DNA from 3 places in the Streptomyces sp. NPDC052101 genome. Region 3 is predicted to be linked to each of the others. Evidence: predicted binding sites of a transcription regulator. Region 3 holds the regulator's gene; each other region holds the start of a gene.

Region 1 (9,371 bases), on a different contig from region 3:
CCGAGGCGGCGGCCCGGCTGGTGCTGGAGCTGGGGCGGGAGCGGGAGGAGCGGGCGGCGACCCGGGTGGAGCTGGCGACCGGCCTGGTGGTGCGGTCCAGTACGGATGTGCCTCCGGCGCTCTGACGGCACGCGTATTGACGCGTTCCGAGGGCCGTCCCACACTGCTCCGAGTCAATCGGTGATCCGACCGAAACTTTCGGAGGTTCTCGCCATGAGATTCCTGAGAACGGGATTATCCTTCGCTTCCCTCCTGACCGGTGCCGCGCTCCTGCTCGCGGCACCCGCGGCGCACGCCGCCGGCACCCCGCTGCGCGACCTCGCGGCGGCGAAGGGCAAGGTCATCGGCACCGCCGTCACCGGATCCAGGCTCACCGGCGGCTACGGCGGCATCGCCGGAGCCCAGTTCAGCTCGCTCACCCCCGGCAACGCCATGAAGTGGGGGACGGTCGAGCCGACTCGGGGCGGCTTCGACTGGACCGAGGCCGACCGGATCGTGGCCTTCGCCCGGGCCCACCACCAGCAGGTGCGCGGCCACACCCTGGTCTGGTACCAGCAGAACCCCGGCTGGCTGACGAACGGCAGCTGGACGCCGGCCCAGCTCGGCAGCCTGCTGCGGAACCACATCAGCACCGAGGTCGGCCGCTACAAGGGAAAGATCGCCGCCTGGGACGTGGTCAACGAACCCTTCGACGACGCAGGCGGCTACCGCTCGACGATCTGGTACAAGGGACTCGGCCCCGGCTATGTCGCCGACGCCCTGACCTGGGCCCACGCGGCCGACCCGGACGCCAGGCTGTACATCAACGACTACAACGTCGAGGGTGTGAACGCGAAGTCCGACGCCCTGTACCGCCTGGTCAAGTCGCTGAAGGCGCGGGGCGTCCCGATCGGCGGCGTCGGCCTGCAGGCCCATCTGACCCTCGGCCAGGTGCCCGCCACGCTCCAGCAGAACATCCAGCGCTTCGCCGACCTCGGCGTGGACGTGGCGATCACCGAGCTGGACGTCCGCATGCAGCTGCCCGCCGACAGTACGAAACTCGCCCTGCAGAAGGCCGACTTCAGGTCCGTGGTGGCCGCGTGCGCGGCCGTGACCCGGTGCGTGGGCGTCACGGTGTGGGGCTTCACCGACGCCGACTCCTGGGTGCAGGGCACCTTCCCCGGCTACGGGGCGGCGACCCCGTACGACGAGAACTACCGGCCGAAACCGGCGTACCACGGCATCGCCGAGGCGCTGGGCGGAGCATGAGACGACCACAGCATCAAGAGCGTCGGGCCACCGTCGTCAGCATCCCGCGCGACACCCTCGTCACCCTCACCGGAAAAAAATCCGCGAGATTTTTCCGGTGAGGGTGTCGATCCGGGTGTCTCCCGTTCGACGCACGGGGTGAGCGGCCGGGGAACGGCCCCGCCGCCCGACCGAAGGAGTCACCATGCCCCGCTATCTGTCGATCGTGCACATCGACGAGTCCTCCGCCCCCGCCGAGGGCCCCAGCGAGGAGCTGATGCAGCGGATGGGCCAGCTGATCGAGGAGATCACCAAGGCCGGCGTGATGCTCGACACCGCCGGGCTGACGCCGTCCGCGCAGGGCACCACGGTGCGCTGGCAGGGCGGCAGGATCTCCGTCACCGACGGGCCGTTCACCGAGTCCAAGGAGGTCATCGGCGGCTACGCGATCATGCAGTGCAAGGACAAGGCCGAGGCGCTGGAGTGGACCAAGCGGTTCCTCCAGGTCCACGAGGACTACTGGAACGTGAGCTGCGAGGTCCGCGAGATCGCCGAGGGCTGAGTCTTCGCTGGCACCGTGGCCTCCGGGGGTGTTGCATGGTGGGCTGTGGAACCACAGCCCACCGCGCCACCGCACGCCCCTGCCGCTCTCGCCGCCCCCGATGCCGCCGCCGCGGAGGCCACCGCCTCCGATCCCGCCGCCGCCCGCGCCATCGAGACCGTCTTCCGCCTGGAGTCGCCCCGCGTCGTCGCCGGTGTCGCCCGGATCGTCCGGGACGTCGGCATCGCCGAGGAACTGGCCCAGGACGCGCTGGTCGCCGCCCTGGAGCGGTGGCCCCGCGACGGCGTGCCCGACAACCCCGGCGCCTGGCTCATGGCCACCGCCCGGCACCGTGCCGTCGACCTGATCCGGCGCCGCGAGGCCTACGCCCGCAAGCTCGCCGAGATCGGCCGGGACCTCACGACCACGGCCGCTCCTCAGGAGCCCGCCGACCCGGACGACATCGACGACGACCTGCTGCGGCTCGTCTTCACCACCTGCCACCCGGTGCTGTCCGCCGAGGCCCGCACGGCGCTCACCCTGCGGCTGCTCGGCGGTCTGAGCACGGCCGAGATCGCCCGCGCCTACCTAGTCCCGGAGCCGACGATCGCCCAGCGCATCGTCCGCGCCAAACGCACCCTGGCGAAGAAGAACGTCGCCTTCGAGGTGCCCTGCGGCCCCGGCCGCGAGGCCCGCCTCGGCTCGGTCCTGGACGTCATCTACCTGATCTTCAACGAGGGGTACGCCGCGACCACCGGCGACGATCTGCTGCGTCCCGGCCTGTGCGAGGACGCGCTGCGCCTGGCCCGCGTCCTTACCGGGCTGATGCCCAAGGAACCGGAGGTGCACGCCCTGACCTCGCTGCTGGAGTTCCAGGCGTCCCGCACGGCCGCCCGTACCGGCCCCGACGGCGAGCCCGTCCTCCTCAAGGACCAGAACCGCCGCCGCTGGAACCGCATGCTCATCGCCCGCGGCATCCGCGCCCTCGACCGCGCCGACGCCACGGCGACAGGGGCCCCGGGCCCGTACGCCCTGCAGGCGGCGATCGCCGCCTGCCACGCGCACGCCTACACCTACGAGGAGACCGACTGGCGCGCCATCGCCACCCTGTACGGCTTGCTGGCCGCCCGCGCCCCGTCCCCGGTGGTCGAACTGAACCGCGCGGTCGCCGTGTCGATGGCCGACGGCCCGGCCGAGGGCCTGGAGCTGGTGGACGCCCTGGCCGCCGAGCCCGCCCTGCGCGACTACCACCTGCTGCCCAGCGTCCGCGCCGACCTGCTGGCCCGGCTCGGGCGCACCGCGGAGGCGCGCGCGGAGTTCGAGCGGGCGGCCACCTTGGCCCGCAACGAGAAGGAACGCGAACTCCTGCGACGCCGGGCGGGCGAACTGCCGGACAGGCCCTAGACGGGGCGCCCCACGAGCATCGTGGGGGCTCCCGCGACCCGGGTGAGGAACACGGTCGCCGCGTTCGGTCCCTGCGGCTTGACCTTCTTGCGCAGCTCCTCCGGTTCGACCGCCGAGCCGCGCTTCTTCACGGTCAGCGTGCCGACCTCGCGCTCGCGCAGCAGGGCCTTCAACTTCTTGACGTTGAAGGGGAGTTGGTCGGTGATCTCGTAGGCGGAGGCGTACGGGGTGGGCCGCAGCCCGTCGGCGGTGACGTACGCGATGGTCGCGTCGATCAGGCCGCCGCCGACCTCCTCGGCCACCTCGGCGACCAGATGGGCGCGGATGACGGCACCGTCGGGCTCGTACAGGTACCGCCCGACGGGCCGGACCGGGGGATCGGGCAGCTGCCTGCCGAGGAGCGTGCGCGGGCCGGGCAGCAGCGTGGCGCGTACCGCGCCCGGCGCCCCCGTCCCGAACCACACCACTGCCTCCTTCACGTCCCCGCCGTCCGAGATCCACTCGGCCTCGGCATCGGCGGGCACGGCCTCGTGCGGAATGCCGGGCGCCACCTTCAGCGCCGCGTGCGGTGCCCTGCGGGCGGCCCCGACCGCCCAGGACAGGGGAGGGGAGTAGGCCTCGGGATCGAAGATCCTCCCGCCCGTCGCCCGACCGCCACCCCTCGCCGACGCTCCCCCAGCGCCGAAAGCCTGGGGGGACCCCCATCGCGCGGCCCCTCCGGACCGTCCCCCTCGGCGCGCCGGGTCCACGAAGACCGCGTCGTACCCTTCCGTCTCCACCTCCGTGACGTCGGCCTCCCGCACCTCGATCAGCGCGTCCAGCCCGAGCGCCTCGGTGTTCGCCCGCGCCACGGCGGCCGTCAGCGGATCCCGGTCCACGGCGAGCACCCGGATCCCGGCCCGGGCGAGCGCGATCGCGTCCCCACCGATCCCGCAGCACAGGTCGGCCACCGAGGTGACACCGAGGCCCTTGAGCCGCTCCGCGCGGTAGGTCGCGACGGTGGTCCGCGTCGACTGCTCGACCCCGTTCGGCGTGAAGAACATCCGCGCCGCGTCCGCCGCCGCGAACTTCGCCGCCGCCCGCTGCCGCAGCCGGGCCTGGCCGAGCGCGGCCGAGACCAGTTCGGCGGGGTGGTCGCGGCGCAGCCGGGTGGCGACGGCGAGTTCGTCGGCCGGGGCGGTGTCGCGGACCTGGTCGAGGAGGGCGCGGCCTTCGGGGGTGAGAAGCAGAGCGAGGTCGTTCACCGGGTCATTGTGGGCCAGTCGGTGGATCGTGCGCCTTCCGGCGGCGGCGTCGGCCCGGGCGCCGGGGTCCGGGCTGGGAGGATCCGACACCATGCGAGCAGTCGTACAAAACTATGAAAACGATAAAAGATCGTCCCTTTTCGGGCGTCTGGCTCGGGGCTGCGGAGCCGTCGCACTGGCCTCGGCCGCTCTCCTCTCCGGCTGCGCCGGCCCCACCGGTACCCGCTCCGCCCCCGGGTCGGGCGGCCCCGCGCATGCCCCGAGCCCGCAGGCCCGCCAGGCCGCCGAGCACGCCCGCCTGGTCGCCGCCGCCAAGCACTGGGGACTCGACCGGGTGCCGCTGACGCCTCCGCCGCCGCCTGAGAAGAAGCCGAGGATCACCACCCGGCGCGGCTTCGAGGTGGACCACCAGGAGGACGACTGGGACCTGCCTCCGGTCTTCACCACGATCCCCACCAAGCAGAAGATCGTCTTCCTCACCATCGACGACGGCTCGGAGAAGGACCCCAGGTTCCTGCGGATGATGGAGGACCTGAAGATCCCCTACACCGCGTTCCTCAGCAACTACCTGATCGAGGACGACTACGGGTACTTCCGCAAGATGCAGTCCCTCGGCCACACCCTCGACAACCACACCCTGCACCACCCCTACCTGCCGGGGCTGTCCTACGAGGAGCAGAAGACCGAGATCTGCGACATGCAGGACATCATGGAGAAGCAGTTCGGCAAGCGCCCGACGGTCTTCCGCCCGCCCTACGGCAACTACAACGAGGACACCCTGCGCGCCGCCAAGTCCTGCGGCATCAAGTACGCGCCGATCTGGAACGAAGAGGTCTACGTCGACCACTGGGAGTACCGCGAGGACGACCAGAAGATGCGCCGCGGCGACATCGTCCTCACCCACTTCCGTGGCCGCTCCGACTGGAACGGCACGATGATCGACGACATGCGCCGCTTCCTGAACAAGATCACACGCGAGGGCTACGCCGTGGCCCGCCTGGAGGACTACCTGTGAGGCCGGGGAGGAGCCCGCGGGCGCGGCACGCGAAGGCCGGTCACGGCTGCCGCCCGTGCCGTTCCCTGGCCGCGCTGCTCGCCTCGGCCCTCCTCCTCACCGGCTGTGCCCAGTCCGTCGACCCCATCGAACGCCTCGGCAAGAAGGCCGCCGAGGGCGTACGCCCGCACGGCCCCGCCCCCGACCGGAGCTACCGCCGCTGGGGCCTGACCGAGCCGCTCGCCCGTCCGCCCCGGCCCGCCGCCCGCTCCCTTGCCCTCGCCCCGCAGACCGGGGGCCGCGCCCTGCCCCGCGTCGTCGACCACGTCCCCACCCGCGACCGTGTCGTCTTCCTCACCTATGACGACGGCGCCGAGCGGGACCCCCGGTTCGTCGACATGGTCCGCGAACTCCGGCTGCCGGTCAGCATGTTCCTCACCGACAGCGCCACCGGCCCCGGCTACGGCCACTTCGCCCGGCTGCACCGGCTGGGCGCGGGCATCCAGAACCACACCCTCGACCATCGCGCGCTGGCCGGACTGCCGTACGCCGCTCAGCGCGCCGAGATCTGCGGCCAGCAGGCCAGGCTCAGGTCCCGCTTCGGCCTGCGCCCCCGCCTCTTCCGCCCGCCGTACGCCGCGTACGACACCACCACCCTGCGCGCGGCGGCCGACTGCGGTATCTCCACGGTCGTCCTGTGGCGCGCCGCGATGACCCCGACCGACCTCGTCTACCTCCGCGGCGAACACCAGCTGCGCCCCGGCGACATCATCCTGGTGGGCCCGGACGAGACGACGGGCCGAAGCCTGCTGCAACGCACGACCCGGGCTCTGCGCAGGGTCCAGCAGCGCGGGCTGACGGTGGGCCGGTTGGAGGACTACCTGTAGCTCTATGCCGGGCAGCGTTTCAGCGAGGGCCGGTAGAGGCAGCCCGTCCGGCGTTCGAGGACGAGGCCGTTGAGGCCGAAGCGGGGGTCCGGGGGCGGCAGCCCCCAGGGACGGCGGGCCGAACACTGGCCCATCAGGCACCCGGCACACCGGCCCATCAGGCACCCGGCGCGCCCCGTCTTCCGCCGACGCGCCGCACGGCATTGGCACTCCGCTTGACCGAGTGCTAATCGCGGTCATAGTCTCGGCTCTGGCACTCCCCCCTGGAGAGTGCCAACAAACGCGACGGGCAGGTCCGGCACCCGCGACGACGGATCCACCTGGTCGCCACCTCAGACAGTTAACCCCGTGAGATCTCCGAAGGGGGAGGTCGGATCGTGACGACCACCAGCTCCAAGGTTGCCATCAAGCCGCTCGAGGACCGGATCGTGGTCCAGCCGCTCGACGCCGAGCAGACCACCGCCTCTGGCCTGGTCATCCCGGACACCGCGAAGGAGAAGCCCCAGGAGGGCGCCGTCCTCGCCGTGGGTCCGGGCCGCTTCGAGAACGGCGAGCGCCTTCCGCTCGACGTCAAGGTCGGCGACGTCGTCCTGTACAGCAAGTACGGCGGCACCGAGGTGAAGTACAACGGCGAGGAGTACCTCGTCCTCTCGGCTCGCGACGTGCTCGCGATCATCGAGAAGTAATCACCTCGAGCATTCCATTTGCTCTTGAGCTGCGCCCCTGGCCCCCGCGACCGATAACGAAGCCGGGCGTCCGGGGCGCAGTTGTCTTTACACCCAATAGATTTCCGAGAGGGCTTCCGCTGTCATGGCGAAGATTCTGAAGTTCGACGAGGACGCCCGTCGCGCCCTTGAGCGCGGCGTCAACAAGCTGGCCGACACGGTGAAGGTGACGATCGGCCCCAAGGGCCGCAACGTCGTCATCGACAAGAAGTTCGGCGCCCCCACCATCACCAACGACGGTGTCACGATCGCCCGCGAGGTCGAGATCGAGGACCCGTACGAGAACCTCGGTGCGCAGCTGGTGAAGGAGGTGGCGACCAAGACCAACGACATCGCGGGTGACGGCACCACCACCGCCACCGTGCTCGCCCAGGCGCTGGTGCGCGAGGGCCTGAAGAACGTCGCCGCCGGTGCCTCCCCGGCCGCCCTGAAGAAGGGCATCGACGCCGCGGTCGCCGCCGTCTCCGCGGAGCTGCTCGCGTCGGCCCGCCCGATCGACGAGAAGTCCGACATCGCCGCCGTCGCCGCGCTGTCCGCCCAGGACCAGCAGGTCGGCGAGCTGATCGCCGAGGCGATGGACAAGGTCGGCAAGGACGGTGTCATCACCGTCGAGGAGTCCAACACCTTCGGTCTGGAGCTGGACTTCACCGAGGGCATGGCCTTCGACAAGGGCTACCTGTCGCCGTACTTCGTGACGGACCAGGAGCGCATGGAGGCCGTCCTGGAGGACCCCTACATCCTCATCAACCAGGGCAAGGTCTCCTCCATCCAGGACCTGCTGCCGCTGCTGGAGAAGGTCGTCCAGGCCGGCTCCTCCAAGCCGCTGCTGATCATCGCCGAGGACGTCGAGGGCGAGGCCCTGTCGACCCTGGTCGTCAACAAGATCCGCGGCACCTTCAACGCCGTCGCGGTGAAGGCCCCCGGCTTCGGCGACCGCCGCAAGGCGATGCTGCAGGACATGGCGATCCTCACCGGCGCCACGGTCATCTCCGAGGAGGTCGGCCTCAAGCTCGACCAGGTCGGCATCGACGTGCTCGGCTCCGCCCGCCGCGTCACCGTCACCAAGGACGACACCACGATCGTCGAGGGTGCCGGCAAGCAGGAGGACCTGACGGGCCGCGTCGCGCAGATCAAGGCCGAGATCGAGAACACCGACTCCGACTGGGACCGCGAGAAGCTCCAGGAGCGCCTCGCGAAGCTGGCCGGCGGCGTGTGCGTGATCAAGGTCGGCGCCGCCACCGAGGTGGAGCTGAAGGAGAAGAAGCACCGTCTGGAGGACGCCATCTCCGCGACCCGCGCCGCGGTCGAGGAGGGCATCGTCTCCGGTGGTGGCTCCGCTCTGGTGCACGCCTCCAAGGTCCTCGAGGGCAACCTCGACAAGTCCGGCGACGAGGCCACCGGTGTCTCGGTCGTCCGCAACGCGGTCGTCGAGCCGCTGCGCTGGATCGGTGAGAACGCCGGCCAGGAGGGCTACGTCATCGTCTCCAAGGTCAAGGACCTGGAGAAGGGCCAGGGCTACAACGCCGCCACCGGTGAGTACGGCGACCTGGTCAAGGCCGGCGTCATCGACCCGGTGAAGGTCACCCGCTCCGCCCTGGAGAACGCCGCCTCCATCGCCTCCCTGCTGCTCACGACCGAGACCCTGGTCGTCGAGAAGAAGGAAGACGACGAGCCGGCCGCCGCGGGCCACGGCCACGGCCACGCCCACTGAGCCTGACGCTCGTTCGAAGGCCCGGCACCCCGCCACGGGGAGCCGGGCCTTCGCGCTGCCGGCCGCACGAAGAGGCCGTCCGGGAAGCGCCCTACGACTCCAACTCGTCCAACGCGCCCAGCTGTTGCATCAGCCCCAGCTGGTCATGCTGCCACCACAGCTCGGCGATCTTGCCGTTGTCGGCGAACCGGAACATCGTCGACCCGGTCATGGTGACCTTCCGGCCGGTGGGCGCGATCCCCAGGAAGTCGCCCCTGTGCGTGGCGTTCCACGTCCAGCGCGCGCAGGCCCGGTCGCCCTGGGCGAGGAGGTCCTCAACGGTGAAGGCGAAGTCGAAGCCGCCGCGCCACATCCGGACCTCGGCACGCAGGTTGTCCAGCCCGAGGGTGTCCTGCGGATTCACCGGGTCATGGCTGTGGATGTCCTCGTCGAGAAGGTCGTTGAGCGGGGCGAGTTCGCCCGGAGCCGCGAGCACCGAGAAGAACCTGCGCACGGTGTCCTCGGCCAGCCGATCGTCCCGTACGACGTCCAGGTCGATGAACGTCGGCATCTCGTCGCACAGGGCGACCAATCCCTGGAAGATCCGGTCGGTCTCCGGGAGGTTCGAGTTCCGCATCGCCTCCTCGTAGGACGGGAAC
Region 2 (9,371 bases), on a different contig from region 3:
CGAGCTGGCCCTGTACCCCGAACAGCAGCTCAAGGTCGGGGCCTACCGCAAGGGCCACGCCTGCGCAGACGGTGCGCTGACCCCGTTCAACCACTTCATCGCCCAGGAGGGAGACTGGGCGAACCCCGACGGCGTCCTCATGGTCGTGGAAGTCACCTCTCGCGACCGTGACACCGACCGACGCGACCGCATCGACAAGGTCCGTGGTTACGCCGAAGCCGGAATCCCCATCTACCTGCTGATCGACCGCGACAACGACACGCTCGTCGTCTACAGCGAACCCGAGGACGGCCGCTACCAACAGTCCCCGTCCTACCCTTGGGGCGCCACCGTCGCACTCCCCTGCCCGGTCGACGTCACCCTCGACACCGAGGACCTCAAGGACTACGCCGACTGACCGTGGACACAAGCAACGCCATGACCCCCTGCGCCACAAGACGCTTGCCGATGCCCACCGAGGACTTCGAGGATCTTGCCGAAGCGGCCCCGCCGAACGTGCAGCTGGAATTCGTCGACGGGCGTGTCCGCACCAGGGATCCGCTCAGCGTCGAGGACTTCGAGGAGCTGGAGCGCCGGGCGCCGGAGACCGTCCGGCTTGAGTACCTCAACGGAAAACTAGAGGTCAAAGCCCCTCAGGACGGCAACCACTCCTGCATTCCACGTGGCTGACGCGCCAGTGCCTCCTCCAGCGTCCTGGCCATGGCCTCTACCCCTTCTCTGGTGTCAAGACGCAGGCCGACCGCAATGGACGAGCCCGCACGGACGGAGCCTTCGCGCGGCGCGGCCATTTCAAAGGGCACGGCGAATGGTCCGACCCCGACGGCATCCTGATGGTCCTGGAGATCACAGTCGGCGACCGCGACACCAACCAGCGCGACCGCATCGACAAGCCGATCGGCTACGCAACGGCCGAGATCCCCGTCTACCTCCTCATCGACCGCGACAACAGCGCAGTCACCGTCTACAGCGAACCGAAGGACGGCCGCTACCAGCAGTCCTTCTCCCACCCCTGGGGCGCCACCGTCGACCTCCCGCCGCCGGTGAGCATCACCCTGGACACCGAGGAACTCAAGGAGTACGCCGACTGACCTCAGTAAACGCCCAAGGGCGGCACCCCCAGCCAGAAGCTGGACGTACCGCCCTCGGTCCGTAGGACAGGCGATCAACCGTCAGGTCGATCAGAAGTCCATGTCACCGCCCGGCATGCCGCCCGGAGCGGCCGCGGCGGCCTTCTCCGGCTTGTCGGCGATGACGGCCTCGGTGGTGAGGAACAGCGCGGCGATGGAGGCGGCGTTCTGCAGCGCGGAACGGGTCACCTTCGCCGGGTCGATGATGCCCTCGGCGATCATGTCGACGTACTCGCCCGTGGCGGCGTTCAGACCGTGGCCGACGGCCAGGTTGCGCACCTTCTCCACGACGACGCCACCCTCGAGACCACCGTTGACGGCGATCTGCTTCAGCGGGGCCTCCAGCGCGAGCTTCACGGCGTTGGCGCCGGTCGCCTCGTCACCCTCCAGGTCCAGCTTCTCGAAGACCGAGGAGGCCTGCAGCAGGGCCACGCCACCACCGGCGACGATGCCCTCCTCGACGGCCGCCTTCGCGTTGCGGACGGCGTCCTCGATGCGGTGCTTGCGCTCCTTCAGCTCCACCTCGGTGGCGGCACCGGCCTTGATGACCGCGACACCGCCGGCGAGCTTCGCCAGGCGCTCCTGCAGCTTCTCGCGGTCGTAGTCCGAGTCGCTGTTCTCGATCTCGGCGCGGATCTGGTTGACCCGGCCGCCCACCTGCTCCGAGGAGCCGGCGCCGTCGACGATGGTGGTCTCGTCCTTGGTGATGACGACCTTGCGGGCGCGGCCCAGGAGGTCCAGGGTCGCGTTCTCCAGCTTGAGGCCGACCTCCTCGGAGATGACCTCGCCGCCCGTGAGGATGGCGATGTCGCCGAGCATGGCCTTGCGGCGGTCGCCGAAGCCCGGGGCCTTGACGGCGACGGACTTGAAGGTGCCGCGGATCTTGTTGACGACCAGGGTCGACAGGGCCTCGCCCTCGACGTCCTCGGCGATGATCAGCAGCGGCTTGCCCGACTGCATGACCTTCTCCAGCAGCGGGAGCAGGTCCTTGACCGAGGCGATCTTGGAGTTGGCGATGAGGATGTACGGGTCCTCGAGCGACGCCTCCATGCGCTCCATGTCGGTCGCGAAGTAGGCGGAGATGTAGCCCTTGTCGAAGCGCATGCCCTCGGTGAGCTCAAGCTCCAGACCGAAGGTGTTGCTCTCCTCGACGGTGATGACGCCTTCCTTGCCGACCTTGTCCATGGCCTCGGCGATCAGCTCGCCGATCTGGGTGTCGGCGGCGGAGATGGACGCGGTGGAGGCGATCTGCTCCTTGGTCTCGACGTCCTTCGCCTGCTCCAGCAGGGCGGCGGAGACGGCCTCGACGGCCTTCTCGATACCGCGCTTCAGAGCCATCGGGTTGGCGCCGGCCGCGACGTTGCGCAGGCCTTCCTTGACCAGGGCCTGGGCCAGGACGGTCGCGGTCGTCGTGCCATCACCGGCGACGTCGTCCGTCTTCTTCGCGACTTCCTTGACCAGCTCGGCGCCGATCTTCTCGTACGGGTCCTCGAGCTCGATCTCCTTGGCGATGGAGACACCATCGTTGGTGATCGTGGGGGCGCCCCACTTCTTCTCGAGGACGACGTTGCGACCCTTGGGGCCGAGCGTCACCTTGACGGCGTCCGCGAGCTGGTTCATGCCGCGCTCGAGGCCGCGCCGCGCCTCCTCGTCGAACGCGATGATCTTGGCCATGTGAAGTGGTCCCTCCAGGACTGGGGGTGATTCCTTCGGACCGCGCCCGCGCCCGCGACGGACGGCTCGCCGGCCTGTGGTTCCTTGCCCCACGTGGCCTGCGGGCCTCACCGACCCGGTCCTTCTTTGTCACTCTCACCTTCAGAGTGCTAACGCCAATGATTAGCACTCGGCACCCCCGAGTGCAAGCGCCTCGGGCATGCCGGAGGGGGCGCTCAGCCGCGCGCGAACAGGGGGCGCCGGGGGGTGCCGGGCATGCCGAAGGGCCCGCACCCAGGAGGTACGGGCCCTTCGACAATGAACAGAAGAACGTCGTTGTCAGTCGACGCGTGCTTCAGCTGGTCGCCAGCCGGACCATGTCCGCCTGCGGGCCCTTCTGGCCCTGCGAGATCTCGAAGTCGACCCGCTGCCCCTCTTCCAGGGTGCGGTAACCGTCCATCTGGATCGCGCTGTAGTGGACGAAAACATCCGCACCACCGTCGACCGCGATGAAGCCGTACCCCTTCTCCGCGTTGAACCACTTGACGGTGCCCTGAGCCATGCCTAACTCCCCTATTACTGGCCCTTGCACAGATCCACACTTCGCGGATCCGGGTCAGACCTCACCCCCCAAATCGGTCGGGGGCGTGCGCCGGAACGCGTCGACCGCGGCTGAATGTATCTGTCCAACTGCCGTCTGCAACAGGTCAATCGGACGAGAATTCTGGACGGGAACGGTCCGGAATGTGGGGAGAATTCACCCGACTTCAGGGCAAGTCGGGGCACGCAAACGACACAAAAGCCGCATAGAACCCGCGCACTTTGGCTACTTCTTGTCGGGCGTACAGCGTGATTCCAGGGGTCCTGACCCGAAGGCCGAGACCGGGTTCCCCAACTGTACCGCGCTCAATCACGCAGAATTGCCCCCTCCGCTTCTCTCACGGAGGAGGCAATTCAATGAACAATGAGTAACTGAAGTTACCCAAGGTAACGATCAGCCGCCGGCGACCGCCGGAATGATGGAGACACCGGCGCCGTCCGGGGTCTCGGTCTGCAGGCCCTGCTCGAAGCGGACGTCGTCGTCGTTGACGTAGACGTTGACGAACCGGCGCAGCTTGCCCTGGTCGTCCAGGACGCGGGCGGCGATCCCGGTGTGGTTCTTCTCCAGGTCCTCGATGACCTCGGCGAGGGTGGCCCCTTCGGCGGCCACTTCGGCCTGCCCGCCCGTGTAGGTGCGCAGGATGGTCGGGATGCGAACGGTCACGCTCACGATGAAACCTCCGGTCAGGGTGACGCCCTAGGGGCGCAGGGCTGTGTTGGATCTGCGGCTAGACGAGCCCCGCCTCGCGGAACGACTCCAGGCTGGGACGGATGGTCGCGGTGAGCCCTGTACCCGCCACCGCGTCCAGCGTCTTGAGGCCGTCGCCGGTGTTGAGAACCACCGTGGTCTTCGTCGGGTCCAGGACGCCGTCCTTGACCAGCTTGCGGGTGACGCCGACGGTCACACCGCCCGCCGTCTCCGCGAAGATGCCCTCGGTCCTGGCGAGCAGCCTGATCGCGTCGACGACTTCCGCGTCCGTCACGTCCTCCACGGCGCCGCCGGTGCGGCGCGCGATGTCCAGGACGTAGGGGCCGTCGGCGGGGTTGCCGATGGCGAGGGACTTGGCGATGGTGTTGGGCTTCTGGGGGCGGACCACGTCGTGGCCCGCCTTGAAGGCCGTGGACACCGGCGAGCAGCCCTCGGCCTGCGCGCCGAAGACCTTGTAGGGCCTGTCCTCAACCAGACCCAGCTCGATCAGCTCCTTCAGACCCTTGTCGATCTTGGTGAGCTGGGAGCCGGAGGCGATCGGGACCACGATCTGGTCCGGCAGCCGCCAGCCGAGCTGCTCGCAGATCTCGTACGCGAGGGTCTTGGAGCCCTCCGCGTAGTACGGCCGCAGGTTGACGTTGACGAAGCCCCAGCCCTCGCCGGCCGGGTCGCCGATCAGCTCGGAGCAGAAGCGGTTCACATCGTCGTAGTTGCCCTCGATGCCGACCAGCTCGCCGCCGTAGACCGCGGCCATGACGACCTTGCCCTGCTCCAGGTCGTGCGGGATGAACACGCAGGAGCGGAAGCCGGCCCGGGCAGCGGCGGCGCCGACGGCACCGGCGAGGTTGCCGGTGGAGGAGCAGGACAGGGTGGTGAAGCCGAAGGCGCGGGCGGCCTCCAGGGCCTGGGCGACCACGCGGTCCTTGAAGGAGTGCGTCGGGTTGCCGGAGTCGTCCTTCACATACAGGCCGCCGGTCACGCCCAGCTCGCGGGCGAGGTTGTCGGCCTTGACGAGTGGGGTCCAGCCCGGGTTCAGGTTCGGCTTGCCGGCCACGTCCGCGGGGACGGGCAGCAGCGGGGCGTACCGCCAGATGTTCGCGGGACCGGCCTCGATACGGCGGCGCAGCTCTTCGGTGTCGTAGCCGGAGAAGTCGTAGGCGATCTCCAGCGGGCCGAAACACTCCGCGCAGGCGAACAGGGGGCCGAGCGGGACGCGGTGACCGCACTCCCGGCAGCTCAGGGCCGCGGCGGGACCGAGGTCGACGGTGGAATCGCTGGTGGTTGCAACTGTCTGCACAGCCATGGAGGCGAGGCCCTTTCTCCTCATCTTCCTCATGGCGCATCTCGCCATGAGACGGATTTGGCACCTTCCCTAGCCGGGAGCCTCGCTGAGCGATCACACCTGATCAGGCTGATCTACGAGAACCGACTGGAGGGTTGCCGGGGCTTCATCGGGCCGTTTCCCTCTGCCCCTCTGGATGAGCGGTATTCGATTGTGGACGCACGCGACCCCCGACATGCGATGGTCATCGGCGTTGTTCAAGACTGTAACCGAAGGCCTGGACAGTTGAGATAGTCGTCCGAACCGCGAGACACGTGAGGAGCCGCAGACCGTGCTGGAAGAAGTCGAGCGCTGGCTGGCCACCCGCTCCTGGTCCGTGGCCGATCGCCCGCTCCACCGGATCCTGTCCGCCAAGCAGCGCACGGGCCAGACCGTCAGTGTCGTGCTGCCCGCGCTCAACGAGGAGGAGACCGTCGGCGACATCGTCGCGATCATCCGGCACGACCTCGTGGAGCAGGTTCCGCTCGTCGACGAGATCGTCGTCGTGGACTCCGGCTCCACCGACCGTACCTCCGAGGTCGCCGCCGCCGCGGGCGCGCGGGTCGTTCACCGCGACGAGATCCTGCCCCGCATCCCGGCCGTCCCCGGAAAGGGTGAAGTGCTCTGGCGGTCCCTGCTGGTCACCGGCGGGGACATCCTCTGCTTCGTCGACGCCGACCTGCGGGAGTTCTCCTCCGACTTCGTCTCCGGGATCGTCGGCCCGCTGCTCACCGAGCCGGGCGTCGACCTGGTCAAGGCCATGTACGACCGCCCGCTCGCCGGGACGGCGGGGCAGGGCGGCCGGGTCACCGAGCTGATGGCCCGCCCGCTGCTGAACATGCACTGGCCGCGGCTGGCCGGTTTCGTCCAGCCGCTGGGCGGCGAGTACGCGGCCCGCCGCAGCCTGCTGGAACAGCTCCCCTTCCCCGTCGGCTACGGCGTGGAGCTGGGCATGCTGGTGGACGCACTGCACCTGGTGGGGCTGGACGCGCTGGCCCAGGTGGACGTGGGTGTGCGCATCCACCGCCACCAGGACGGACAGGCGCTGGGGCGGATGGCCGCGGCGATCTACCGCACGGCCCAGCTCCGGCTGGCCCGCGGCCACCTGGTGCGCCCCACGCTGACCCAGTTCGAACGGGGCGAGGACGGCTTCGAGCCGCGCACCTACTCGGTGGACACCGAGGAGCGCCCGCCGATGCTGGAGATCGCGGAGTACGCCGAGCGCAAGGTGGCGTGATCCGGTTGTACACGCGTGATCCGGTCGTATACGTCCGTACGCCGCGCCCGTCCGTACGTTTGAGCGTTTCCGGGCCGGGCTAGGTTTTCGACCATGGCTTCCACGCAGGGTGCTGCCGAGAAGGCTCGGGTTCTGGTCGCGTCCAACCGCGGCCCGGTTTCGTACACGGTGTACGACGACGAAGGGGCCGAGGGGTCCGGCTCACTGCGCGCCAAGCGGGGCGGCGGCGGGCTGGTCTCGGGGCTGTCCGCCATCGGGCCGGACGCCGGCTCGGTGTGGGTGTGCGCGGCGCTCGGCGACGGCGACCGGGCGGCCGTACGGCGGGCGGCCGGCGGGCTGCTGCCGGCCGAGGACACCGGCGGGCAGCGGGTGCGGATGCTCGACATCGACGCACGCGTGCACGCGGACGCCTACAACGGCATCGCCAACTCGGTGCTCTGGTTCATCCACCACATGCTCTACCAGACCCCGCTGGAGCCGGTCTTCGACGCGGAGTTCCGGCGGCAGTGGGCGTCGTACGAGGCCTACAACCGGGCGTTCGCCGAGGCGCTGGCCGAGGAGGCGGCCGACGGGGCGGCGGTGCTGGTGCAGGACTACCACCTGTGCCTGGTGCCCGGGATGCTCCGCGAACTCCGCCCCGACCTGCGGATCGGCCACTTCTCGCACACCCCGTGGGCGCCGCCGGACTACTTCCGGCTGCTGCCCGACGACATCGCGGCCGCGCTGCTGAACGGCATCCTGGGCGCGGACCGGGCGGCCTTCCTGACCCGGCGCTGGGCGGACGCCTTCGCGGAGTGCTGTCACGCGGTGCTGGGGCCCAAGGCGCCCTCGGACACCCGGATCGGCGTGCACGGCCTCGGCGCGGACGCGGACTTCCTGCGCGCCCGGGCCCACGAGCCGGACGTCGAGGAACGGATGGCGGCCCTGCGGGCGGAGATCGGCGAGGGCCGCAGGGCCATCGTGCGCGTCGACCGCACCGAGCTGTCCAAGAACATCGTGCGCGGTCTGCTGGCGTACCGGCAGCTGCTGGACGAGCACCCCGAGTGGCGCGAGCGGGTGGTGCATGTCGCGTTCGCGTATCCGTCGCGGCAGGACCTCGCCGTCTACCGCGACTACACGGCCGCGGTGCAGCGGGTGGCCGAGGAGATCAACTCGGCCTATGGGACGCCCGGTTGGACCCCGGTCGTGCTGCACGTCAAGGACGACTTCGCGCGCTCGCTGGCCGCCTACCGCCTGGCCGACGTCGCCCTGGTCAACCCCATCCGGGACGGCATGAACCTGGTCGCCAAGGAGGTACCGGTCGTCTCCGACCGGGGCTGCGCGCTGGTGCTGTCCCGGGAGGCGGGGGCGTACGAGGACCTGGGCGCCGACGCCCTCGTGGTGAACCCGTACGACATCGAGGGGACGGCGCGGGCGCTGCACTCCGCGCTGAGCATGCCGGAGGGCGAGCGGACGGAACGCTCGAAGCGGCTGTCCGCCGCGGCCACCGCGCTACCGCCCGCCCGATGGTTCCTGGACCAACTGCACGCCCTGGAGGCTCAGTCCAGCTGAGCCGCCAGCGCCCGCAGCAGATCCACCACGCCGGCCGGGCCGTCCACCACCAGGTCCGCGCGCTCCGCCAGTTCCGCGACCTCCGCGCTGCCGCTGCAGACCAGCAGGCCCGGGACGCCGTCGGAGCGGAGTTCGTCGACGGCGTCGAAGGCGCGGAGGTCGCCGAGGTCGTCGCCGGCGTAGAGGACCGACTCGGCGCCGATCTTGCGGACGTACGCGCCGAGTGCCACGCCCTTGTCCATGCCCGGCGGGCGCAGTTCCAGGACCATGCGGCCGGGCTCGACGATCAGGCCGTGCCGGGTGGCGAGGTCGGTGAGGGGGCCGCGCAGGGCCTCGAACGCGGCCTGCGGGTCGTCGGCGCGGCGGGTGTGGACCGCGACCGCCCGGCCCTTCTCCTCGATCCAGGTGCCGTGCCAGGCTCCGGCGCGGTCCAGGACGCCCGGCAGTTCGGCGCGGGCGGCCGCGACGCCGGGGTGCGGGGCCGGGGCGGTGACGGTGCCGGTGACCGCGTCCCAGCGCTCGGCGCCGTAGTGGCCGAGGACGGTGAGGTGCTCCAGTCCGGCGACGCCGGCGAAGCCGCCGTAGCGGACCGCGACTCCGGCGGGGCGGCCGGTGATCACGGCGACGGAGGCGACCTTCGGGGCGAGGGCGGCGAGGGCGGGTACGGCCTCGGGGTGGGCGCGGGCCTGTTCGGGGTCGGCGACGATGGGGGCCAGTGTGCCGTCGAAGTCGAGTCCGACGAGCGCTGCGCTCGGCTTCGCCAGGAATGCGGCGAGTCCGTCTCGGCCGGGCTGGGTCTGCGGGGTCGGCAGAGGGTCCATACCGCGACAGTATCCAGACTCGGCCGGGCTCACTCCTGGGGCTCCGCGAAGGGCTCCGCCCGTGGGCCCCGTTTTCCCACTCGGGAAGTCAGCGTTCCGAGCGGCGGGACTCCCGTACCCTGCGCAGGCGGTTCACCGTCACCGGATCATGCGCCAGGGCTCTCTCGTCGTCCAGCAACGCGTTCAGCAGCTGGTAGTAGCGGACCGGGGCGAGGTCCAGTTCCTCGCGTATCGCCCTCTCCTTCGCGCCGGGGCCGGAGAAGCTCCGGCGCTCCAGCGCGAGGATGGCTTGTTCGCGACGGCCGAGTTCCATGGCAGCCACAGTAACGCCGGGCACTGACAGCCCGGTCAG
Region 3 (9,371 bases):
GCCGAGCGCCTTGATCGCGGCGTTGACGATGTCGCCGTCGGAGCCGGAGAACTCGTTGGCGACGGCGACGACGGGGCCGCGCGGGGCGTCGAGGGGGTAGCTGGTGGGGCGCATGCCGCGCGGGACGTCCCAGCCGATGATGCGGCGGGCGAGTTTCTCGACGACGAGCTGGGAGGTGTGGCCGCCGCGGTTCTCGCGGACGTCGACCACGAGTCCTTCGCGGGCCACCTCGACGCGCAGGTCCCGGTGGATCTGCGCCCAGCCGGGAGCCTGCATGTCGGGGACGTGGAGGTAGCCGAGCCGGCCGTCGGAGGCGGCGCGGACATGGGCGCGACGGTCGGTGACCCAGGCGTGGTAGCGCAGGGGTTCCTCGTCGGCGACGGGGACGACGACGGTGTGCCGGGGTTCGCCGCCGCCCGCCGGGGAGACGGTCAGCTCGACGGCGTGGCCCGCGGTGCCCACGAGGAGCGGGCCGGGGCCGGTGACCGGGTCGACGGGGTGGCCGGCGACGGCGACGATCGCGTCGCCGGGGCGGACGGCGACGCCGGGTGCGGCGAGCGGGGAGCGGGCGTCCGGGTCGGAGGTCTCCGCGGGCAGGATGCGGTCGATGCGCCAACTGCCGTCCGGATGGCGGGAGATGTCGGCGCCGAGCAGACCATGTCGGGGACCGCCGCCGCCGCGGCCGCGGCCGCCGGAGGGGATGACATAGGCGTGCGAGGTACCGAGTTCGCCGTGCACCTCCCAGAGGAGGTCGGTCAGGTCGCTGTGGGTGGCGAGGCGGGCGAGGAGGGGGCGGTAGCGGGCGAGGACGCCGGTCCAGTCGACGCCGCCGAGGTCGGGCCGCCAGAAGTGGTCGCGCATCAGGCGGCCGGTCTCGTCGTACATCTGCCGCCACTCGGCGGCCGGGTCGAGGGTCTGCCGGACGCGGGCGAGGTCGACACAGACGCTGGTGTCGCCGTCGTCGTCGGTGCCGGTACGGCGGTCGCTGGGGACGACGCGGAGCCGGCTGTCGGTCCACAGCAGGACGCGTTTGCCGTCGCCGCTGACCTCGAAGTGGTCGGCGTCCGCGGCCAGATGCTCCAGGCGCCGCTGGGCGAGGTCGTAGCGCTCCAGCTCGGTGTGCGGGTCGGGGTCCTCGGGGTGGGCGCGGGCGGCGCCGAGGACGCCGTGCACGGGGTGGCGCAGCCAGAGCACGCCGTCCTTGGCGGCGCGGAGGGTGGAGTAACGGCCGGCCTCGACCGGGAAGGGCACGATCCGGTCGGCCAGGCCCTCCAGGTCGACGCGGGTGGCGGGGGTGCCCTCGCTGTCGGGGGTCTCGTCCTTCTCGGGGGTCTCGAAGGGGCGGCCGTGGCGCTGCGGGCCGAAGGGCGAGGGTGTGGTGGCGGCCAGGGTGATCAGATGCGGGCGGGCGCCGACCACGAAGGCGAGGTCGAAGACGTGCTCGTCGTAGACCGGGTCGAAGGCGCGGTTGGAGAGGAACGCGAGGTGTTTGCCGTCGAGGGTGAAGGCGGGGGCGTAGTCCTGGAAGCGCAGCGGGGTCGCCTCGGTGACCGAGAGGTCGGTGGTGTGGGCGATGCGCAGCTGCGAGAGCGGCGCGGGGCCGGGGTGGGCCCAGGCGAGCCAGGCGGAGTCGGGTGAGAAGGCGAGGCCGCAGACCTCGCCGTCGCCGCTGCGGTCGACCTCGCGGACCTCGCCAGTCTCCCGTTCGACCAGGAGCAGTCTGCCGTCGTGGGCGGCCACGGCCGCCCGGCTGCCGTCGGGGGACATGGCCAGCTCCAGGACCCGGCCGAGCTGTCCGGCGGCGAGCCGGCGCGGGGTGGCGCCCGGGACGTTGCCGGTCGCGGGCGCGAACTCCAGGGCGTCGTCACCCTCGGCGTCGGTCACCCACACCACCCACTCCTCGCCCTCGGCGCGGAAGGCGCGCGGCATGCGGCCGCGGACGCCGGGTGTGGCGGCGAGGGCGCGGGCGGGCCCGGAGCGGTGGGTGACCCAGTGGATCCCGCCGCGTACGCACACGGCGCTGCCGCGCGCGGTGTGGTCGGGGGACGCCTCGCCGAACCAGCGGGCGGCGTGCACCGGGCGGGGGCGCAGATCGACCCGCGGCCCGCCGAGGCGCACATCCAGCCGGCGCGGCTCGGCGCCGTCCAGGTCGTCCAGCAGCCACAGTTCACCGGCCGAGCTGTAGACGACGCGGGTGCCGTCTCCGGAGGCGTGGCGGGCATAGAAGCCGTCGAGGGGGCTGTGGCGGCGCAGGTCGGAGCCGTCGGCGAGGGAGGAGTACAGGGCGCCGGTGCCCTCGTGGTCGGACAGGAACGCGATCCGGTCCCCGGCCCACACCGGGCACTCGATGTTGCCGTCGACGTCCTCGTGCAGCCGGACGAACTCCCCGCTCCCCTCCCGGTCGATCCACAACTTGCCCGCGGTGCCGCCCCGGTAGCGCTTCCAGTGGGCGGCCTCGCGGCCCATCGGCGCGGACAGCAGCACGGTGGCCGGGCCGGACGCCACATCGCCGACCGGGCCGTACGGCAGGGTCTCGGCGGGTCCGCCGTCCAGCGGGACGGCGTGCGCCCAGGTGTGCCGGAAGCTGGCCTGGCCCTGCGCGCCGAGCGCGAGCACCCGCCCGTCCGCGGTCCAGCCGAGCACCTCGGTACAGCGGTTGCCCCAGTAGGTCAGCCGGTCGGCGGGGCCGCCGTCGACGGGGGCGACGTGCACCTCGGGCGCGCCGTCGCGGGTGGAGGCCCAGGCGAGGAGCCGTCCGTCCGGGGATATCCGGGGCATGGTCACCGGCATGTTGTCGGCACTGACCCGCCAGGCCCGGCCGCCGTCGAGGGGCGCGAGCCACACGTCGTCCTCGGCGACGAAGGTCACCAAGTCGCCGTGAACATGGGGGAAACGGAGATAGCCGGAAGACGTCGTGGTTCCCGTCGAAGCACCCTGAGTCACCCCGTCACTGTACGCAGCGAGCGGTGTGCCCCGCGCCCCTTCCGATCACTTGCCCCGCGCTCACTTTCCCTCGGCGGGCCAGCAGGTGGGGTCGCCCTTGCACCAGACGGTGCGGGTGACGGTGACCGTCGCGGTGGGCTGCCCGCCGCCGGGGTGGTAGGTGGGCGGGCTGTACGTGGGTCCGGGCCTGGCGGCGCAGTCGCCGAGTCCGTCGACATGGAAGACCTGGCGGCCGCCGACCCTCGCCGTCAGGTCGCCGCGCACACAGGCGCCGTCGACGGCCCTGGTCACCGTCCCGGTGACGGTGATCTTCCGCCCGTCCTTGGTCTCACCCTTGCAGTCGACGGAGACGACGGTGGTCTCGGCCGGCCGGGGCGTCCTGCCCGCCGCATCGCGGGCGTTGCCGTAGGCACCGGTGCAGGTGAGCCAACTGACGTCGATGTGTTGCCGCTTGAGCCGGGCCGTCGCGGTGGTCTCCGTGGTGTAGGCGGCGCCGGCGGAGCTGAGGTCGTCCGGCTGGCATGCCGCCACGGCCGCACCGGCGACCGCGACGAGCCCGGCCACCGCCACCACCCGCGTCCCGCGCCGCATCCCTCTCAAAGCCCCCATGCAGGGCAGGGTGCCACCGGCATGGGCGGCCCGGAAGGCCGCATACGGCCACTCCCCCGTTCGGGAAGCCTCTCCTGGCCCGTCAGCCGCGCAGCAGCAGCCACTCCTGGAGTTCGACCAGGTTGCCCTCCGGGTCCTTGAGGTGGGCCACGCGCATGCGGTCGGTCATGGGGGCCGGGCCGTGCAGCAGGGTGGCGCCGCGCGCGGTGATCTCGGCGCAGTAGGCGTCCAGGTCGTCGACGCGCAGGACCACCAGGGAGCGGTGGCCGTTGACGGCGTCGCCCAGTTCGTCCAGGATCTCGGCCATCATCGCGCGGTCCTGCAGCGCGATCCCGGCGGATCCGGCGTGCGGGCTGAACTTCTCGTACGGGCCCTCGGTCGCCCCGGACTGCGGCTTGAGGCCGAGGACGTCGGCGTAGAAGCGGTAGCAGGCGGCGAAGTCGGTGACCAGGAGCCGGACTTGGGCGAGTTCCACGGTGTCCCCCAGATGTCAGGACCAGCGGCCGGTGCGGCCCAGCAGCAGGGCCGCGGCGGCGGTGCCGGCGGTTGATGTACGCAACACGGTAGGACCGAGCACATACGCCTTGGCGCCCGCCTCCTCGAAGACCGCCAGCTCGTCGCGGGCGACGCCGCCTTCGGGGCCGACGACCAGCACGATCTCGCCCTCGGCGGGCAGTTGGGCGGTGGCGAGCGGCTCGCTGCCGTGCTCGAAGTCGGAGTGGAGTACGGCGGCGAAGTCGGCTTTGGCCAGAAGTGCGGCAACCTGCTTGGTGCCGGCCGCGTCCGCGACCTCCGGGAAGCGCAGCCGACGGGACTGCTTGCCGGCCTCGCGCGCGGTGGTCCGCCATTTGGCGAGCGCCTTCAGCCCCCGGTCGCCCCTCCACTGGGTGATGCACCGGGCGGCCTGCCAGGGCACGATCGCGTCGACCCCGACCTCGGTCATGGTCTCGACGGCGAGTTCACCCCGGTCGCCCTTGGGCAGGGCCTGGACCACGGTGATCCGCGGGGTGGGCTCCGGCTCCTCGGAGATCGCGCTCATGCGGACGATCAGCCGGTCCTTGCCCTCGCTGCCGATCACCTCGCACACCGCGTAGCGCCCCGCGCCGTCGGTGAGGACGACCTCCTCACCGGGCTGCAGCCGCTTCACGGAGACGGCATGGCGGCCCTCGGGCCCGTCGAGCACGTACCGGTGGCTGTCCGACTCGAAATGCTCGACGACGAAGACGGGTGCGGTCATCGTCGCTCACCTCCAGAACCGGCGAGGCCCGACAACGCTGTCCGGGCCTCGGCGAGTTCGGCCGCCAGCACCTCCACCAGCCGCCCGGCGGGCAGCTCGCGGGCCATGCGGTGGCCCTGGCCCGCCCACAGCGCCATGCCCTGCGCGTCACCGGCCTTGGCGGCGGCCTTGCGCAGCGGGGAGGTGAGGTGGTGGATCTCCGGGTAGGCGGCGGGCGCGTACGGGCCGTGCTCGCGCAGGAACCGGTTGACCAGTCCGCGTGCCGGGCGGCCCGAGAAGGCGCGGGTCAACCCGGTGCGCGCGAACAGGGGGTTGGTCAGCGCCTGCTTGTGCAGGGCGTGGGCGCCGGACTCCTGGGCGGCGAGGAACGCGGTGCCCAGCTGAGCCGCGCTCGCGCCGGCCGCGAGGACGGCGGCGATCTGGCCGCCGCGCATGATGCCGCCGGCGGCGACCACCGGGATGTCCACGGCCTCGCGGATCTGCGCGACCAGCGACAGCAGGCCTATGCCGGAGCCGTCGTTCTCGGGCAGGTCGCGATGGGTGCCCTGATGACCGCCGGCCTCCACGCCCTGCGCGATCACCGCGTCCGCACCGGCCTGCTCGACCGCGCGGGCCTCCTCGGCGGTGGTGGCCGTGACCAGGGTGACGGTGCCGGCCCGGCGCAGCTTGTCGAGGACCTCCCGGCTCGGCACACCGAAGTGGAAGGAGACCACCGGCACCGGGTTGTCGAGGAGCACGGCGAGCTTGGCGTCGTAGCCGTCGTCCCGGCCGCTGTCCGGGTCGCCCAGCTCGGTCTCGTACCAGGCGGCCTCGCCGGCCAGCTGGTGGGCGTAGACCTCGACGGTTCCCGACTCGGCGTGCTCGGGCTGGGGCATGAACACGTTCACGCCGAAGGGGCGGCTCGTGAGCCCCCGCAACTGCTTGATCTCCTGGTACATGCCGTCGGCGGTCTTGTATCCGGCGGCGAGGAACCCGAGGCCACCGGCCTCGGAGACGGCGGCGGCGAGCTGCGGTACGGAGACACCGCCGGCCATGGGAGCCTGCACGATCGGGTGGGGGAAAAGATCGGTCAGCGCGGAGGACATGACCGCATGTTGTCACGTCCTTTGAACAAGTCCGAATCGGGGCTTCCCACGGCATAGGACAGTGGCATACGGGGTGCCGAAGCACCCCGTACCCAGCGTCTCAGCGCCCGTTGAAGGCATCCTTGAGCCGGCTGAACAGCCCCTGCTGCCCCGGCTGGAACTGCCCCTGCGGCCGCTCCTCGCCGCGCAGCTTGGCCAGCTCCCGCAGCAGCCGCTCCTGCTCCGGATCCAGCTTGGTCGGCGTCTGCACCTCGACATGCACGATCAGGTCGCCCCGGCCGCCGCCGCGCAGATGCGTGACACCCCGGTTGTGCAGCGGGATCGACTGGCCGGACTGGGTGCCGGGCCGGATGTCGACCTCCTCCATGCCGTCCAGCGTCTCCAGCGGCACCTTGGTGCCCAGGGCCGCCGCGGTCATCGGGATGGTGACCGTGCAGTGCAGGTCGTCGCCGCGCCGCTGGAAGGTGTGGTGCGGCAGCTCGTGGATCTCGACGTACAGATCACCGGCCGGACCGCCACCGGGGCCGACCTCGCCCTCACCGGCGAGCTGGATCCGCGTGCCGTTGTCGACACCGGCCGGGATCTTCACGGTGAGCGTGCGCCGCGAGCGGACCCGGCCGTCGCCGGCGCACTCCGGGCACGGGGTCGGCACGACCGTACCGAAGCCCTGGCACTGCGGACACGGCCGGGAGGTCATGACCTGGCCCAGGAAGGACCGGGTGACCTGCGAGACCTCGCCGCGGCCACGGCACATGTCACATGTCTGAGCCGACGTACCGGGCGCCGCGCCCTCTCCGTTGCAGGTGTTGCAGACGATCGCCGTGTCGACCTGGATGTCCTTGGTCGTCCCGAAGGCCGCCTCGTCCAGCTCGACCTCGATGCGGATCATCGCGTCCTGGCCGCGCCGGGTGCGCGAGCGCGGACCGCGCTGCGACGCCGTACCGAAGAACGCGTCCATGATGTCGGAGAAGTTGCCGAAACCACCGGCCCCGAAGCCGCCCGCGCCGGCGCCGCCCGCCTGCGAGAGCGGGTCGCCGCCGAGGTCGTAGACCTGCTTCTTCTGCGGGTCCGACAGCACCTCGTAAGCGGCGTTGATCTCCTTGAACCGCTCCTGGGTCTTCGGATCCGGGTTGACGTCCGGGTGCAGCTCGCGAGCGAGCCGCCGGAACGCCTTCTTGATCTCATCCTGCGACGCGTCGCGGCGCACGCCGAGAACGGCGTAGTAGTCCGTGGCCACTTACGACTCCGCCAGGATCTGTCCGACGTACCGTGCCACTGCGCGTACCGCTCCCATCGTTCCCGGGTAGTCCATGCGGGTCGGTCCGACCACGCCGAGCTTGGCAACCGCCTCGCCGCCCGAACCGTAGCCGACCGACACCACGGAGGTGGAGTTGAGTCCCTCGTGGGCGATCTCGTGCCCGATGCGCACGGTCATGCCCGGATCCTTCGCCTCGCCAAGGAGCTTGAGGAGCACGACCTGCTCCTCCAGGGCCTCCAGGACGGGCCGGATCGTGAGGGGAAAGTCATGTCCGAAGCGGGTGAGATTGGCGGTGCCGCCGATCATCAGCCGCTCCTCGTTCTCCTCGACGAGTGTCTCCAGGAGAGTGGAGAGCACCGTCGAGACCGTACCGCGGTCCTCGGCCTCGAAGGCCTCCGCCAGGTCCTCGACCAGCAGCGGCACGTCCGTGAATCGGCGTCCCGCGACCCGGCTGTTCAGCCGTGCGCGCAGGTCGGCGAGGGAGGACTCGCCGAAGGGCGCCGGGCAGTCGACCATCCGCTGCTCGACCCGGCCGGTGTCCGTGATCAGCACGAGCATCACGCGCGCCGGGGCGAGCGAGAGCAGCTCCACATGCCGGACGGTGGACCGGGTCAGGGACGGATACTGCACGACGGCGACCTGCCGGGTGAGCTGCGCGAGCAGCCGCACCGTGCGGGCCACGACGTCGTCGAGATCGACGGCGCCCTCCAGGAAGTTCTGGATGGCGCGCCGCTCGGGCGCGGTCATCGGCTTGACGCCCGCGAGCTTGTCGACGAACAGCCGATAGCCCTTGTCCGTCGGGATCCGCCCGGCACTGGTGTGCGGCTGGGCGATGAACCCCTCGTCCTCCAGGGCCGCCATGTCGTTGCGGACGGTCGCCGGGGAGACCCCGAGGTTGTGCCGCTCGGTCAGGGCCTTCGACCCGACCGGCTCCTCGGTGCCGACGTAGTCCTGGACGATGGCGCGCAGCACCTGAAGCCTGCGTTCACTCAGCATTCGCGCGCACCTCCAGCACGTCGTCCCCTCTGTCCCGCGATTCGTCCGCCTGGCACTCTTCGCATGTGAGTGCCAGCGCTCCCGGCCCAGTGTACGGCTGTCGGGTACACCCGGGGCAAGGTCGGTGCGGTCACGGCGGCTCGTGCAGCTAGCGTCGCGGTATGACGGTGACTTGGGAAGAGCTGGGGTGGCAGCGGCTGGCCGCCGGGGTCGGCCGGTGCCGGCTGCCCGGCTGGGACTGCACGGCCGGGCTGGTCCTCGGGGAGGGTACGGCGCTCCTGGTGGACGCCGGCTCCAGCCTGGCCGAGGGCGCGCGGCTACGGGCGCGGGCCGAGGAACTGGCCGGCGGCCGTGTGACCCATCTCGCGCTGACCCATCCCCACTTCGACCATGTCCTCGGGGCGGCCGCGTTCGCCGGGGCGGAGGTGTACGGGGCGGTGGGCCTGGACGCGGTGTTCGCGTACGAGCGCGAGGACCTGCGCCTGGACGCGATCAGGAACGGCCTGCCGGTCGCCGACGCCGACGAGGCGGTGGACGCGCTGGCCCCGCCCCGGCACCTGGTCTCCGGCGAGTGGACCCTCGACCTCGGCGCGAGCCGCCAGGTGCTGCTGGCGAACGTGGGCCCCGGTCACACGGCCCACGACCTCGCGATCCTGGTCCCCGGTTCTCCGGAGGTGGTCTTCTGCGGCGACCTGGTCGAGGAGTCCGGCGAGCCTCAAGCCGGCCCGGACGCGGTCCCGTCCCGCTGGCCGGACGCCCTCGACCGGCTCCTGTCCCTGGGCGGCGAGGACGCGCTGTACGTACCCGGTCACGGAGCGGTGGTCGACGCAGGCTTCGTCCGCCGTCAACGCGACGAGCTGGCGGCCCGCTTCGGCGTGTCGTAGGCGCGGGCGCGGGGCTTCTCCTATCGTCATCCGAATGCGCAAGTACTCCGCCGACCTGACCCCGCCGTGGAAGAGGCAGCAGCCGGTGCCGGAGGTACCGGCGGAGCCCGGCCTGGTGGTGGAGGAGCCCGGTACCGGCTTCTGCGGCGCGGTGATCCGCTGCGAGGCCGGCACGGTGACGCTGGAGGACCGCTTCGGCAAGCACCGGGTGTTCCCGCTGGAGCCGCGCGGCTTCCTGCTGGAGGGGCGCGCGGTCACGCTCGTACGGCCGTCGTCCTCCGGTCCGGTACGTCCCGCCCGTACCGCCTCCGGCTCGGTCGCCGTCCCCGGTGCCCGCGCCCGCGTGGCCCGCGCCGGCC

The links. The regulator HrcA, encoded in region 3, represses chaperone genes, less so after heat shock. The targets are predictions, from matches to a motif close to TTNGCACTCNGNNNNNCNGAGTGCNAA.
Region 1: a site for HrcA is predicted at 6,501-6,527, ahead of groES (co-chaperone GroES). Genes of this name have one in related genera too.
Region 2: a site for HrcA is predicted at 2,964-2,990, ahead of groL (chaperonin GroEL). Genes of this name have one in related genera too.

What each region holds. Positions count from the first base shown of each region.
Region 1 is NZ_JBFAWH010000022.1:24,312-33,682, forward strand. It holds gene AB0L75_RS31240 (LacI family DNA-binding transcriptional regulator) at 1-125, shown strand, start outside; partial or broken gene AB0L75_RS31245 (endo-1,4-beta-xylanase) at 214-1,242, shown strand; gene AB0L75_RS31250 (YciI family protein) at 1,433-1,789, shown strand; gene AB0L75_RS31255 (RNA polymerase sigma factor) at 1,940-3,172, shown strand; gene AB0L75_RS31260 (methyltransferase domain-containing protein) at 3,169-4,416, opposite strand; gene AB0L75_RS31265 (polysaccharide deacetylase family protein) at 4,508-5,431, shown strand; gene AB0L75_RS31270 (polysaccharide deacetylase family protein) at 5,497-6,297, shown strand; gene groES (co-chaperone GroES) at 6,675-6,983, shown strand; gene groL (chaperonin GroEL) at 7,108-8,733, shown strand; gene AB0L75_RS31285 (ester cyclase) at 8,825-9,371, opposite strand, start outside.
Region 2 is NZ_JBFAWH010000003.1:147,114-156,484, reverse strand. It holds gene AB0L75_RS07960 (Uma2 family endonuclease) at 1-397, shown strand, start outside; gene AB0L75_RS07955 (hypothetical protein) at 448-669, shown strand; gene AB0L75_RS07950 (Uma2 family endonuclease) at 651-1,088, shown strand; gene groL (chaperonin GroEL) at 1,179-2,801, opposite strand; gene AB0L75_RS07940 (cold-shock protein) at 3,136-3,342, opposite strand; gene AB0L75_RS07935 (MoaD/ThiS family protein) at 3,775-4,050, opposite strand; gene thrC (threonine synthase) at 4,109-5,392, opposite strand; SAM riboswitch class I at 5,410-5,574, opposite strand; gene AB0L75_RS07925 (glucosyl-3-phosphoglycerate synthase) at 5,703-6,647, shown strand; gene AB0L75_RS07920 (trehalose-6-phosphate synthase) at 6,741-8,198, shown strand; gene otsB (trehalose-phosphatase) at 8,186-9,019, opposite strand; gene AB0L75_RS07910 (DUF3263 domain-containing protein) at 9,108-9,332, opposite strand; gene AB0L75_RS07905 (extracellular solute-binding protein) at 9,368-9,371, opposite strand, start outside.
Region 3 is NZ_JBFAWH010000009.1:196,819-206,189, forward strand. It holds gene AB0L75_RS18545 (PDZ domain-containing protein) at 1-2,868, opposite strand, end outside; gene AB0L75_RS18550 (hypothetical protein) at 3,004-3,552, opposite strand; gene AB0L75_RS18555 (VOC family protein) at 3,635-4,027, opposite strand; gene AB0L75_RS18560 (16S rRNA (uracil(1498)-N(3))-methyltransferase) at 4,043-4,789, opposite strand; gene AB0L75_RS18565 (nitronate monooxygenase) at 4,786-5,874, opposite strand; gene dnaJ (molecular chaperone DnaJ) at 5,975-7,111, opposite strand; gene hrcA (heat-inducible transcriptional repressor HrcA) at 7,112-8,128, opposite strand; gene AB0L75_RS18580 (MBL fold metallo-hydrolase) at 8,290-9,012, shown strand; gene AB0L75_RS18585 (DUF3097 domain-containing protein) at 9,047-9,371, shown strand, end outside.